One region of the Sporosarcina sp. P29 genome, then DNA from elsewhere that is predicted to be linked to it. Evidence: riboswitches for the same ligand, from Rfam matches in the RefSeq annotation. Region 1 holds a riboswitch; the other holds the start of a gene.
What was found. Region 1 has a riboswitch for cobalamin ahead of CSV68_RS05735 (DUF4430 domain-containing protein). Riboswitches for the same ligand answer to the same signal wherever they lie in the genome.
Positions count from the first base shown of each region.

Region 1 (7,657 bases):
AATTGGCCTTATTATATCTCTCCACTTCATAAAACCGTAACGTATCCGCAAGCATATCGTCTACCGTACGAATAACTTCTGGTATAGACGGAGTAATATTCGCAGTAGTTTTCACATTCGACTGCACTACTTCAGCAAGTCCAGTTATGGATAATGCTTCATTTGGTACTTCGCCTTGCACATGCAGAAGTACTTTCTGATTACTTTCAACCGTAACGGAGCCAATTGTTAGGGCACCACTTTCTGTAGTCCAGTTACTAACGTCTGAAGCCGCTTCCGTGAACGTGTCTCCACTTAATGTGAGTTCAATAGTCGGATCCTTGTCCCCGACTTTCAACTTCGTCATGGATTCAAGAACTGCATTGCGTTTATAGAAAATGTGAAGGTTATCATTTTCATTGACTGTGTTATCAATTAGTGAAGTAGATGATCCTGCATTAACATCCACAACCCACTGATCGCTGCCATGTAAACTTCCATTTTGAACGTTGTTAATCGATACAAAATTCTTTTTCGCTTGATCCAACTCGTAAGGAATATTTTGTTCTTTTAACAACTGTTCAACCACTTGTACAATCGTACTGCCTGTTTCGAAAGTTACTTCAGTATCTGAAAGAATCGAGCCATTCAATCCATCGATTTTCACTTTGGCTTTGTGTTTATCAGCTACTGCTTTTTCACCAACAATAATCTTGCTGTAAGGACGAGTAATCGAACTAAATTTGCCGTTCTTTTTCTCAGCTGACAGAAGATACTCACCTGGCTCGGCGAATACTATACTCGCTACTCCTTCTGCATTTGTCTTTACTTCTTGGCCATTTATAATAAATGGTTCATCATTTAAAAGTATTGTTGCATCCCCTACAACTCCACCTTCTTGTTTCAGCCTGATATTTACACGTTGTTCAGAAGTTGTCGTTAGTTCCTCTTGATCAAACCACGAATAAATTTGCGATGTGAAATCAGTAGTGAAATAAAGGGTCACTTCATCGTTTGCTGCTAGTGCATAATCAGCTATTCCTCTATCAATATATTGATTATTAACTGCATACATCCAACCATCAAAGCCTGGATTTATATCAAACGTTTTTAATCCATCGATGCTAGTTATATAATTACCTTGGGAAATATCAAGTTTCTTTTTATCCGATACATTAAAACCATTAGATTCCAAAGCTTTTACAATAGCATGAATAGCCAATGGGTTCTTTTCTGTCACATACCAGTTACCTACTTTATTGTTGCCTACCACATGAGTAATATCATATGGCTTTATGCTTATTTCCGTTAACGGTACAATCGTTTTATTAAAACCTTCTACACGAACTTTCACAGGTATTTCTTCTACTTGAATAGAGGTATCTTCAAATACCGCAAACTTCCCTGGGTGTGTGGCTGAAAATTCAAAGCTTTTTCCCTCTATATTATATGTTCCACCAAGCTTCACCCACTGGGATGTTTCATCTATAAACTCATAAGCCGCTAACTTTGCAGTATCAATTCCTTGTAGCTCATGGTCTTCAAATTTACTAATGAACATTGCTGATTGTTGATTCGGAAATTCTTTAATTTTTTCAATAGTGTCTTTACCTTTAGTTAGCATCATTTGGAATTCAAGTGAGTTTCCTATTAGACGCAATGTAGGAGGTGCAGTCAATGCATTGATTCTCTCATGAGTTATTAAGAAACCTTCATGTGTCTCTAGATTGATAATATCCGATAAATCCGGTAATGTAATAGCATATTTTTTCGCTTCAATCGTAGTAGTTATCGACTTTTCTTCTAACCTTTTTATGTCTGATACATAAAACTTCACATAATTTTCATTCATCGCTCGGATGTTAAGTAGAGATTCCTTTAGCTGAGCTTTTTCCATTTTAGATATCAGATTTTTCGAGTTAACAAATGCAGTTCCAGAAACGTCTAGACTAATATCAGGATCTAGCACTTTATGAATTACTCCACCTGTTATTCCTTCATACTCTACTTTTATTTGTACAGTTCCTGGTTTTAGTCCTTTTACCATTTTCTTATGTTCTGTTTTACCGAATGAATTTACTTCTACCTGACTTCCTTCAGGAGCACTCCAAGTAAAACCATTTTCTATACCCGCAATCTCATTTCCATGTTGATCTAAGACATTTGCTGTATATATGATACCGCCACCTACATTTGATACATGTGGTGATCCAGAATTCACAGTGATAGTAGTAGGAATTTGTTTTTGCCCAATGGTCAGTTGTATATTAGAAGATATAGTAGAATCTGCTTTTAAGCTAGCAGTAATAACTACTTCTCCCTCACCTATCGCCGTCACAACTCCTGTAATAGGATTGACACGTGCTAGATCTTCATTTGAACTTGTCCAAGCTACTTCAGGAATAATAACTTCCTTGTTTTCAGCATCATACGCATCTGCGTATAGCTTTACTGAATTACCCAACGGAAGGTTTTCATAGTTTTGTTCAGACTTAATTTCAATAGAAGAAGGGAGTTGTTTAACTGGATGTGAAGCGCCCATTCCAGATATCTCTGTAGAAACTTCCCCTAGATTACCTGAGAATTTATTAATTGCTGAATATACTTTGACGTATTTGATTTCTTCTAAATGAATAGGCTTTCCATGCTCATCTACAGCCCAACTAATATCCATCGCATCTCCGCCAGATCCTTGGATTGGAGTAGTATAAGGATTATTTGGTTGCTCATAATTCGTATTAAGAACTGGAATCGAGTCCACATAACCGTAACTAATTTGCTTTTTCTCTGTTCCAATCTCTGATGCGGAGAAATTATTTAAAATAGAAACTCCGCTAAGTGTATACTTTTCCTGATTAACTGTTGGAAACTGGTCTGGCGATGGATATCGACGCCCGCCTAATAAACCTTCCCTCCCTTTGTTATCAAACCATTTTCCAGCATTTTCACTTTGTCCTGCAGGATTCCAATACGTCACTTCGTAGTCTGTATAAGTATCGTCATTTTTATATTCGGACCCAGCTAAATGATACCAAGGGCCATCTTTATGGACTGCAACTTCAACTGCCCCAGGCTCTTGATTGTAGATCCCAGGTTTACCATTAACCTCAAAAGGATTTCCGAATACCGTAAAGTCTATGCCATACGGATTTAATGGATCATTTTTTATAGGCTCTTCAAATTCGACAACTAAATAACCTCCAAAACCACCTAACGATAATAAACCGCCATTTTTGGAACGGATTTTTTTTACTGCATCTGTCGTATAACTACCATTTGTATATTGACCTGGCGCTGGTACAAATTCAATAGCTTTTACTTTACTATACGATAAGTAAAATACTCTTTTAATATTCTGACCTTTGGAATCTATTGCTGATAAAAAAATTGTATTCAAACCTTCTGAGAGTTTTATTTCGTATAACTGCTCATTATTGGGTTTAATAAATACATTGTTCATTTCTACTCTAGGCACTAGGTTTTGCCCTTTATCATCTATCGCTTCAATGTCTAATGTAATAGCAGATTCAAACACATTCTCTCCGTACTCATAATTATTTACATAAATGCCGGCAGTTCTTTCTTTATCAAATTCTTTTACTGAGTCTGCTACTTCCACTTTCTCTTCTTCTGACTTGAATTGTTCATTCGCATGTACAATCGGATTGAATGACATTAGCACCCACAATACGCTCAATAACATAGACAACAATATATTCACTTGTTTACTATTTCCCAAATACTCCTACCCCCTATTTTTTTCAATAAAAAAATCCCGCCTCCGGAAAGAGACAAGGATGGATGGATGCGTGTGTAGACATACATAATACAACACAACATACATACCTTTTTCCGGAAGGTTGTAAGCATGGTATTATGGTAAGTCTCCTGACTTTTGGATACAAACGCAACTTCACCCTTCCCAGTACGAATACCAGTGGTTGTCTGAAGTCACTTTCCAATTACAGTGGCCGGACCGTTCAGGATTTTCACCTGATTCCTTTTTAAGTCTTGCAAGCTAGCAAGACACCAAAATACGCTATAAACTACTCTTAATCATAAGGAGTCGACATAACAATTGCAATAGCAAGATTTTTGTCGTTTACGGTATTTACCAAATTCCTATAATTGACCAATTAATTCCTGTGCTATCTTGACTATCTTTTCAGTCTATGTAACGATAAGAGATGGATAAACACTAGGGGTGCTGTAGCTGAGAGAGGCGTTCGCCTTAACCCTTGAACCTGCACTAGATAATGCTAGCGGAGGGAAGTGGACATATGACGGATTTCGGCCGTACTATGCAACCGCTTCGCACAGAGAAGTGGTTTTTTTGTGTGTATTTTTTGAAGAAATGAGAAGTGGTAAGAATGATGACTACTAAAGTTTTAGAATTTACGAACGTATCCTTTCATTATCAAGCAACGAATGCTTCGAAACCAACTGCTATTTTCAAGCAAGTCGATTGGCATGTGAATGAAGGCGAATTCGTCAGCATCATTGGGCCAAGTGGTTACGGGAAAAGCACATTGTTCCGACTCGTCACAGGGCTTGAGAATCCTGACAGTGGAGAAATTTCATTGAACGGAGAAGTGACAGAGAAGCGGTTAGGCAAAGTCGGCTATATGCCGCAGCAAGATTTGCTCATGCCATGGCGAACCATTCTTGAAAATGTTCGATTGCCACTGGAACTTCAAGGCAGTAAACCTTCTTCTGATGAAATCATCCAACTACTCGCTGATTTCGGATTGCCTGGAGAAGAAAACGCCTACCCTGGAAATTTATCAGGCGGCATGCGACAACGTGTTTCCTTTTTGCGAACGATCTTGACCGGCTCCACTATTTTCTTACTGGACGAGCCGTTTAGCGCACTCGATGCGATTACACGGCTGACGATGCAAGAGTGGCTGATCGACCAATGGCAAAAGCTCGATAAAACGATCGTCTTCATCACACATGATATCGACGAAGCACTATTTCTCTCGGACCGCATCTTTGTACTCGCGGAAAAACCGGTGCAGACGATTCGCGAAGTCATCGTACCTCTTAGCCGACCACGCACTATGCGTGACTTAGCACGACCTGAACTGATAGAACTAAAAGAGCAACTCATCAGCGAGCTTCGTTCGGAGGCACGGTTATGAAGAACATCACTTCGTATAGTTGGTCGCTACTTTTCGTTGCGATTTTACTTGGTTTATGGGAAATCAGCGCACGTCTATACGACAAAAGCTTTCTCTTCCCGTCTCCTTCAGCGATTCTGATCCGATTATGGGAGCTGAAAGCGGAGCTGTTTATCCACCACTTACCTCCGACGGCGTTAACGATTTTGATTGGCTTATCAATTTCGATCATAATCGGATCGACACTGGCAATTGCTATGTATAGTAAGAAACCGATCGAGCAGGCGTTTTACCCTATCCTGATCGCGTCGCAAACGATTCCCGTGATCGCGCTGGCGCCGATTTTCGTCTTGTGGTTTGGCTATAGTATTTGGAGTAAAGTGGCGGTCACCGTACTGATCACCTTTTTCCCGATTACCGTCAGCGTTTTTGACGGCTTACGCTCGTCTGATAAAAACTTACGTGAATTAATGCTGACAATGGGCGCATCCACAAAAGATATCTTCTATAAACTAGACCTACCTTCCGCCTTGCCGTCTTTCTTCTCTGGACTCAAAGTGGCGGTCACACTGAGTGTAATTGGTGCGGCTATTGGGGAATGGCTAGGCGCTCAGGCAGGACTTGGATATTTCAGCAGAAGAATGATGACGCAATTTGACAGTGCCGCTGTATTTGCACCGATCGTCTTGCTTTCTGCAGTAGGTATTATGTTCTTTCTACTCGTCGTCGTATTGGAAAAACACTTTTTACAATGGAGGAATCACCAATGAAAAAACGTCTGTTCCTTAGCCTCACGTTTCTACTTTTATTGCTAGCTGGATGTACGAATAATACACCCGCTACAGATCAAGATGAGACACCGAACAATGAAAAGAAACAAGTCAGCATCATGCTCGACTGGTATCCAAATGCAGTACATAGCTATATTTATGTAGCCCAGGAAAAAGGCTATTTCAATGAAGAAAACGTGGAATTGGACATTCAATTCCCTGCCAATCCGACAGACCCTATGAACTTGACCGCAGCAGGAAAAGTGACACTTGGACTGTATTACCAACCGGATGTCATTTTAGCGCAAGCCAATGAAGACATTCCGATCAAAGCAATCGCTTCTATCGTGCGTGAACCGCTAAATTACACCGTCATGCTAGAGGAAAGTCCGATTCAATCTCCTAAAGATCTCGAAGGCAAAACGATTGGCTACCCTGGGATTCCACTAAACGAATCTCTAATTAAAACGATGGTCACAAATGACGGCGGTGATTATGACAAAGTGAATATGATCGACGTTGGATTTGAACTCGAATCTTCACTCGTTTCAAAACGTGCCGATGCCGTGACCGGAACATTCATTAACCATGAAGTGCCTGTCATGAACTCAAAAGGATTCAAAACGCGCTATTTTAATCCAGTAGACTATGGTGTGCCGAATTATAGTGAAATTGTGTTGGTAACGAGTGACGAGACGTGGGATAAAGAACGAGACGCAATCCAAGCGTTCTGGCGAGCTGCACAAAAAGGCTATGAATTCATGGTAGAACAGCCTGAAGAAGCTCTCGACCTGTTGCTGAACAACCAAGATCAAGCAAACTTCCCGTTAGACAAAGCCATTGAAACAGAAAGTTTGAATGTCTTATTGCCGAAGATGGATACAGAAGGTGAAGCATTTGGGACACTGGACGAAACGTCTTGGGAAGAAGTACGAGACTGGCTACATGAAATGGAAATGATCAAGACGAAACCTGAAATCGACGATATGATTTTAGATATCAGTACAGGTGAAATGTTTTCTAAAATTACAAAGTAACACATAAAAAAGGCTGTTGCGGAAGTCTCCTTGACTGATCGCAATAGCCTTTTTCGATTATATAAAATTAGCGAGGCTGTACAGTAAACTTCACAGCAAACGACTTCTTCATCGCAACGCCACTTTTATTCTGCAACCCTCGATCCACACGTAAATAATGAACGCCTTGTGGCCATTCGGTAGTAGGTGTAATGAGTAATTGCTTACTATTTATGGGATCTACTCTCGCTGTAAAACTGTCGATACGTTCTGCACTATTTGGCGAGCGGGTAATATAAATATGTCTTGCATAATCTTTACCGTGTAGTAATTCACTAGTAAATTTGATGTTGAATACTTTATTCGTTTGTACATTTAGTTCAGGAAAATCGCCCGTAAATTCAGATGGTGGCAGGGGTGTTGTAAAAGCTGGCAACGCGTTGCTAAGTCGTTCTATATTGACTAATCCTGCACCATAATGAATGTCTTTACCCGGTACCCCTAAGTCTGTCGCGGTCATTTCAAGTAACTGTCTAATCTCAGAAGGCGTCGCTTCAGGCTTCAAAGACTTCACTAAAGCTGCTACCCCCGCCACAATGGGTCCCGAGAAAGATGTTCCACTGAACGACGTATAGCTGTTATGGATTGCAGTTGTAGTGATTGCTGCGCCCGGAGCAACTAAGCTCACGTGAGAGTTATAGTTTGAAAAGGAAGCACGCTGATTATCTCTTTCCGTTGCTCCAACTGAAATGACTGAAGGATAGGACGC
Region 1 is NZ_PDYX01000004.1:137,722-145,378, reverse strand. Features, by position in the region: gene CSV68_RS05735 (DUF4430 domain-containing protein) at 1-3,718, opposite strand, end outside; cobalamin riboswitch at 3,841-4,028, opposite strand; TPP riboswitch at 4,170-4,267, shown strand; gene CSV68_RS05730 (ABC transporter ATP-binding protein) at 4,353-5,123, shown strand; gene CSV68_RS05725 (ABC transporter permease) at 5,120-5,872, shown strand; gene CSV68_RS05720 (ABC transporter substrate-binding protein) at 5,869-6,909, shown strand; gene CSV68_RS05715 (S8 family peptidase) at 6,977-7,657, opposite strand, start outside.

Region 2 (7,657 bases), on a different contig from region 1:
ATGGTATACACCTGCTGTTATGTCATGGTGGCATAACTACGTAGATTTGGATCCAACATACAAAGATGAATACGGAGATCCCCTATTACGTATAACGAATCGTTACACGGATCACGATCGAAATATGGCGAAATTCGGAATCGAGAAATGTAGTGAAATCATGAAAGAAATGGGTGCCGATATCATTGACGAGGATGAAGTGCCTGAAGAGTTCGATCATATCTATTCAGGTGGTCACTACGCAGGCGGAATTATTATGGGGGCGGATCCTGAAACATCTGCAGTGAATAACTATCTTCAAATGTGGGAGATGGACAACTTATTCGTAGTAGGTGGTTCCGCATTTCCTCAATTCGGTGGACATCATCCGACTTCAACTATTGGCGCATTGGCATATCGGGCAGCAGAAGGTGTAGAGAAGTATTTAAATAATGGCGGTCAGCTTGCAGAAGCGAAGCAAAAGACTTTAAACGCCTAACAAAACATCTGGTTCTATCGTCTATTTATGTACTTATTGAATTCAAATAATCAAAAATCCAGATTCGCAGTGCAACACTGCGAATCTGGATTTTTTATCGTACATTAGAAGCGACAATTCCTAATCGATCACGTTCAATTGCACCCAACTTATACATATGTTGACGGAAACAAGACATGACAAACGCGTGCATGTTGGCTTGTGTTACGTAATAAACAAACCATGGAATGGAAGGGAGATAATCATGAATGGCAATGATTACTTCATTTGACCCCGGAATTTTTCGAAACTCCATTCTGCCACGTTCATTGGAATCAGGATCCATTAATAATCCACCCGTTATATAGTAAAGCGAGCGATCTTTTGTACTACGATCAGCAGAATAACTAAGTTCTAATAGTGTTCGATCGCCTAGGAAACCGATGCGACAGTTTAATTGGTCGTCTACTTCCGTCTTGACCCAAGGATTAAGGAAAGTAGAAAGCCACTTAACGTAATAACGTGCAGTCTCATCAGCTGTCCAGCTATGAGGCAACGCGATTCGTTGTACAGATCGTACATCCTGTTTAAGCGGCCCCATTGGTGATTTCTTTTTCGGTGTTTCTTTTTCTTTCTTTTCTGCTTCAAGCGCTTCTCTTGCCGCTTGAATAAATGGAATTTCACCGTCACTAATACCTTCCATATAATGTTTCGGACTCACAACCATTGGATGTTTTAAGCTTTCCACCAATGGATAGACAATTTCTTTCGGTGTTTGTGTCACCAGACGCAACCAAAGCCTTGATAGACTTAGCGAGAAGAATGGAACATCCAACATTCGTGAAGATTTTCCTGCTACTTCTGCAGTTTTTTCCATCATAACTTTATACGTCATAACCTCGGGACCACCTATATCGATAGATCGTTGCGCAGGTTCAAAGTCTAGTATTAATGAGCTTAATGATTTCATCACATCATCCAGTGCGACCGGCTGTGTATCGGAACGTGTCCATTTAGGTAAAACCATTATAGGAAGCCGTCTAACTAGCTTCGACAAAATCGGAAAAGAAGAACCTTTCGGACCGACAATTAGCCCTGCACGTAATGCAGTGACAGGAACGTTATACGAGCGTAGAATACGTTCCACTTCTAAGCGGCTCTTCAAATGCCGTGATAAATCTTTTTCATCTTCATCTGGAATAATCCCACCCAAATAGACAATCTGCTTAATCCCTTGTTTTTTTGCCGCCTGTGCAAAATTATCTGCCAATATTACATCCATATCTTCGAAAGTTCCTTGAGATAATTTCGCTGATTTCAGCATGGAATGAACGAGATAAACCGCGACATCAGCACCAGCTAAACTCTTCTCCGCATCTTTCATAGAAAATAGATCACAAGAACGCCATTCTATATCTTCCGTATTCTGCCTCTGATCACCATTTCGTGACAGACCAATCACTTTAGCTTTTCCTTTAAGTTTTTTCAATAGATTATTGCCGATATAACCACTTGCGCCAGCTACAGCTACAACCAATTTCCTTTCACCCATACAATCTCACCCTCTCTTGTACGTATACAGTAAAACTACCCATTCCAAGAGTTTTATAAGCCTATATATTTAATTAATACTACTTTTAAGCAGTAGTCTTTGCTTTTTTCATTAAAAGTATTTATAATAAAATGAACGATGAAAACTATATTTGTTTTTTAAGTTTTACTTGATATGTATAAAGATAGGGGTACGATAAATGAAAGCACGTATTATGAAAGCTTTCCTCGAAGAAATTCATGAGAAAAGTATGAAGTTCACAATGGATGATCTAGCGAAAAGACTGGGCATCAGTAAACGAACGTTATACGAAAATTTTTCTTCAAAAACGGAAATTTTAGATGCGATTATTGACTCGACATTACAAGAGTTTGATGAAAAAACCGATATCATCATGAAAGACACTGAACTACAACTTGTAGATAAGATCAAGAAAGTCATTACAGTTATCCCAAAGTATAATGATTTTTATAACTGGCAAATCCTCGATCAGATGAAAAAAACACATCCCGTACAATGGGAACGCGTCCACTCTGCACTTCATGAATGGGATGAACTGCGCGAATTAATTGAACAAGGTATTCATGAAGGTATTATTGCCGATCAAAATGTAGAGTTACTAATGAAATTGATTATAGATGCAACGAACTCCACTCTTGATCGAAAGTTTTTCTACGAAAATCGCATGACCGTAACCGAAGCACTGGATTCTATTGTGGACATCCTGTTGTTTGGATTTATTAAGAAAAGTGACGACTAAAAAACTAATAAAACACTAAAAGTTTTTCTGTTTTACAAAATATGAAAGCGAGATGGAATTATGAGCCTCCACGCATGTGAGGTAACGAATGAAAATTGGCAAGATGTTGCCTATTTATCCGTACACGAAAACCAAAAGAACTTTATTGAAAGCAATTCATTTTCACTAGCACAATCTCAATTTGAACCAGAATGGAAATCCATTGGATTATATGATGGAGAAGAATTAGTCGGCTATGCGATGCATGGACGTGAAGCAGATGGCAATGTATGGCTTGATCGTTTTATGATAGATCAGCATCATCAAGGTAAAGGTTATGCCAGCAGATTTCTTAAACTCCTACTTACCAGAATGGAAGAAAAGTATCAATGCGACAAGATATATTTAAGTATTTATCCAAGTAATAAAGCCGCACAGCATTTATACGAAAAATTCGGTTTTAAGTTAAATGGAAAAATTGATGATGTAGGTGAATTCCCTTGCCTCATCATGGAACTTGATCTTCAAAGGAGTCCTTTGCAATGAATTCATCTTCACCCAAATTCAATCAATTGGATACTGAGCCAGTAGGACGTATCTTTTTACGTTACCTAATACCTTCAACTGTCGGTATGTTACTAATGGCAATCAATATTGTGGCGGACGGCATCATGGTTGGTAATCGATTGGGTGCAGAAGCATTAGCGGGAGTCGGAATTTCGGCTCCCGTTTATACTATCTTTTTTGCTATTTCTTTATGGATTGGTATAGGTGCCGCCACAAAATACTCCATGGCGATGGGTGCCAAAGATATTCAGAAGGCTCGTTCGATTTTCACACATGCGATTCTTTCTATATTCTTTTTCACCATTATACTAGGCTTGACCGCCTTTATTTTTAGGGATCCGCTAGCGTACGCACTAGGAGCGAATACGACCACTTTCCCTTATGTATCGGAATACTTATTTGTGATTTTACTGTTTGGCTTTATCTTTACTGTAGAGAACACATTTAGTATTTTCGTACGGAACGACGGAGCACCAAATCTTTCAATGGCGGGGCTAATTGTGACTTCTGTCGTGAACATCATCTTGAATTATGTGTTCTTATTCATTTTAGATTACGGCGTTGCCGGTGCTGCAATTGCTACAATTATCGCTTCTTTTTTGGGCATGCTAGTACTGGTCACCCATTTCTTTAAGAAGAATAATAACTTGAAACTGATTCGTTTAAAGTTCAATAAAAAGTTGTTTTTAGCAATCCTATTTGTCGGATTCCCGAGCTTTCTATCTGAGTTAGGGATTTCTTTCTTTACCATTACACATAATATTGCGTTTGAACGGATGGCTGGTACAGAAGGTGTTGCAGCATTCTCTATTTTGAACTATGTGCACAGTGTCATGCTAATGCTATTCTTAGGAATGGGTGGTGCAATTCAGCCACTGATCAGTTATTATCAAGGCTCTGGCAACCGAGAAAGAATGAAGGAAACCGTAAAAAAGGCCACCCTTACTGTAGTCATCGCAGGTGCTGTGTTTTTCCTCGTTGGCCAGTTTGCAGCGGGCCCTATTGTATCGATTTTCGGAGACTTCCCACAAGCCGTCAGAGATTTGGCCACTACCGGAATTAATTTATTCTTCATTGCTTATTTATTCACAGGTACAAACTTCGTGATGATGACGTATTATCAGTCAGTCGGCAATGTACGGATGGCCACTTGGATCACCGCTTCTCGCGAAATTATCATTATGTTGATTTTCTTGATGATCTTACCACGCTTCTTTGGGCTAAATGGTATTTGGCTATCTATCCCTGCGTCTGAGTTTATTGTATTTGTTGGAGTATATTTATATCAACGAAACGCGACTCGTCATTCGCTGAGTGGGTAACATGATTACAGACAAAAGTTATAGTGCAGATCCTATATGGATACTGCGCTATTTTGTTCCTTTCATAAATAATAGTGATATACTGAAAGAGCAACTGAATATCGTGTTAGAGATAGGTGCGTTTATTTTTCTTAAACGCTTAAAAGGGAAATCGGTGAAAAACCGATGCTGTCCCGCAACTGTGAGTTGGAGTATAATTCGTTACCACTGTTTCACCGCAAGGGAAATGGGAAGGTGAATTATACGTTGAAGACGAGCCAGGAGACCTGCCTAGATCAGTACACACCAATACCCTACGCGGATAGGAGGTGTCAAGTGCGGCTTATGAACAATCATACACAAGCCGACGTACGAAAAAACGGGATCAGGACATTCAATAGGTGGCTTCGATACAGCTTCTATCGATCCACTATATATGAATATCCGACTGAACCGTTTAATTCGTCATGGCTTCCCACTTAACATCCTTCCAGGTATTTACCGGACGGATGTTTTTTCATGTCAACGAACCAATACAAAACACGATGAGGAGAATGAACTATGCACAATCAAACAATTGATGACTTTACAAACTTATTAAAGGATACACTGATGTCGGATCGAGTAAGCACTCACTCTACCCCCCTTCCCATACTAGTAAAAGATGTAAAGAAACAAATATCCGAAGATTCCACTAATAACTCTGCAGAAAAAGCTAGACAATTGGCTAATTTAGATAAAGCATATCAAATCGTAGTAGCTGAATTAGTAGGTAGTAACTAATTTATAGTAAAACACCCCTGACTTTGATTTGTGTCAGGGGTGTTCTTGTGTTATAGAGATTCTTTAATGACACGCTTATAATTCAATACGGAAAGCAAACCAAATATAGAATAAAGTGCTGTGTAGATGAACATCACAATAATCGTTGGTGTCAGCATTTCAGTACCAAATAAGAACCAGCCGGATTTCACAGCAAAATAGCTGTGAAAAAGACCGACGATTAATGGAATACCGAAGTTAAATAGCTGTTTTCGTTGAACCCCTTTAAGTAAATCTGTCTGTGTAAAGCCGAGTTTACGAAGAATGGTGTAGTTGGATTTTTCATCTTCACTTTCATCCATCTGTTTAAAGTATAGTATGCACCCAGACGTTACAAGGAAAGCGAGGCCAAGGAACCCGACGATGAACATGATCATGCCCGCAGCTTGCATTTGTTCAATTCTTTCTTCAACCTTCGATTCATGCCCTGCCCAGTCGTTTATCCCCAATTCATTAAATAATTCATTTGCTTTTTCCACATCATTTTCATTGTCAATATCCACCCCATGATACTCTGTAAATTCGGATGTAATAGAAGGATCTTTGTCTTTATTCATTACCTGGAATACTTGATCATCCACTACCGCGACAACGAAAGCATAGGTCACACGCGTTGGGAGAACTGCTACCCTTTCCGTCCCTTTTAGTGTCAGATCATACAAATGCTCTTTACCTTGAAATTCGACTTGCTGATTCTCTTGGAATTTCATGAAGTTTTCCGTCAAACTATCGGAGTTGACGAAGAGCACTTCCTTTTCTGCTACGTCTATCTCCGACAATCCTTCATCACTAATGACGATCATTTCTGTATCGGTATAACTCACATCTGGACTATCCCCAACCGGAATAGATAGAACTCTCGATAAATCAACAGGTGTAGTCAATAGATCAATAGCTGTCTCTGTAAAGGCGATGCCTTTACTTTCAAGTGCCTGTGTAAACTCCATTGCACGTGTTTTATCAGGAATGGTAAAGTCAGCAGGAATAGTTCGCTCTACTGATTTCTCTACTGAATAATACGAGATATAACTTAACGAAAGTAATGCTATAGATAGCGCAGATAAAGATGTAATAATCATTAATAGAAAAGAATTCGATTTCATTCGAAACATAATCGAAGAGAGCGATAGTACGTCGTTAACGTTCAAATATCCTCCTTTACGATTACGAATCAGGTTAAAGATAAAGCTGACCGATCCTTTATAAAATAAATACGTTCCTACAATCACGGAAGCGAGTATGACAATCATCACTAGAAATAGCTGATTCACGAGGAACACACTACTAAATAATCGGGCTGATAAATAATAACCAACTATTATGAGGAGAATACCGAACACACCGATGACCGCTTGAAATACTGTCATCTTTTTCACTCGTTGCTGCGTCACAGTAGTCACACGGAACAAAGACAATATACTTTGTCGTTTAATAAATATCGCATTCATAATCAAAATCAATACAAAGATTGCCGCAAATACGACCAATGTCTGAAATAATGCCTCTGAAGAGAAACGCAAAGTCGCAACATCCATTACACCAGTGACCTTAAATAGAATCAGCATGAGTAATCGGGACATTGAAAACCCTAAAAATATCCCTACAACGAGAGAACCGATGTATAACACAAAATTCTCGACACTTAAAATACGAAAAACAGTTCCTTTCGTCATCCCGATCAATTGGAATAATCCAATTTCCTTACTGCGGCGTTTAATGAATAGATTGTTAGCATATAGCAAAAATACAGATACGATAACAATCAAAAAAACTGAACCTGATTTAATTGCTGCAGCACCTTTCACTCCTCCAGTTGCTTCGTCCAATGCTGGATCAAACTGCAAAGTTACGAATGAAAAGTACAAGCCTACGCTAAAAACCAGAGCAAAGATATACACATAATAATGCTTTAGATTTTTCTTGATATTGCGGAAGATTAACTGGTTAAGCGTCATATTGCACACCACCCAGAACACCTTGTGTTTTGATAATATCATTGAAAAATTCGTTTCGTGTTTGGGCTCCTTTATTCAGTTGCGTATAAATTTGTCCGTCTTTGATAAACACGACACGCTCACTAAAGCTTGCGGCAAGTGGGTCATGAGTGACCATCACAATAGAGGCATTTCGCTTCGTGTTGAGATCACTTAGTTTGTTTAACAAATCAGATGCCGCCTTTGAATCAAGAGCGCCTGTTGGTTCATCCGCAAAAATGATGC
Region 2 is NZ_PDYX01000009.1:56,081-63,737, reverse strand. Features, by position in the region: gene CSV68_RS09720 (GMC family oxidoreductase) at 1-478, shown strand, start outside; gene CSV68_RS09715 (NAD(P)H-binding protein) at 573-2,009, opposite strand; gene CSV68_RS09710 (TetR/AcrR family transcriptional regulator) at 2,209-2,769, shown strand; gene CSV68_RS09705 (GNAT family N-acetyltransferase) at 2,830-3,294, shown strand; gene CSV68_RS09700 (MATE family efflux transporter) at 3,291-4,637, shown strand; cobalamin riboswitch at 4,735-4,925, shown strand; gene CSV68_RS09695 (hypothetical protein) at 5,178-5,399, shown strand; gene CSV68_RS09690 (ABC transporter permease) at 5,450-7,393, opposite strand; gene CSV68_RS09685 (ABC transporter ATP-binding protein) at 7,383-7,657, opposite strand, start outside.
Region 2: it holds a riboswitch for cobalamin, as region 1 does, so the genes downstream of both, CSV68_RS09695 (hypothetical protein) here and CSV68_RS05735 (DUF4430 domain-containing protein) in region 1, are expected to answer to the same signal.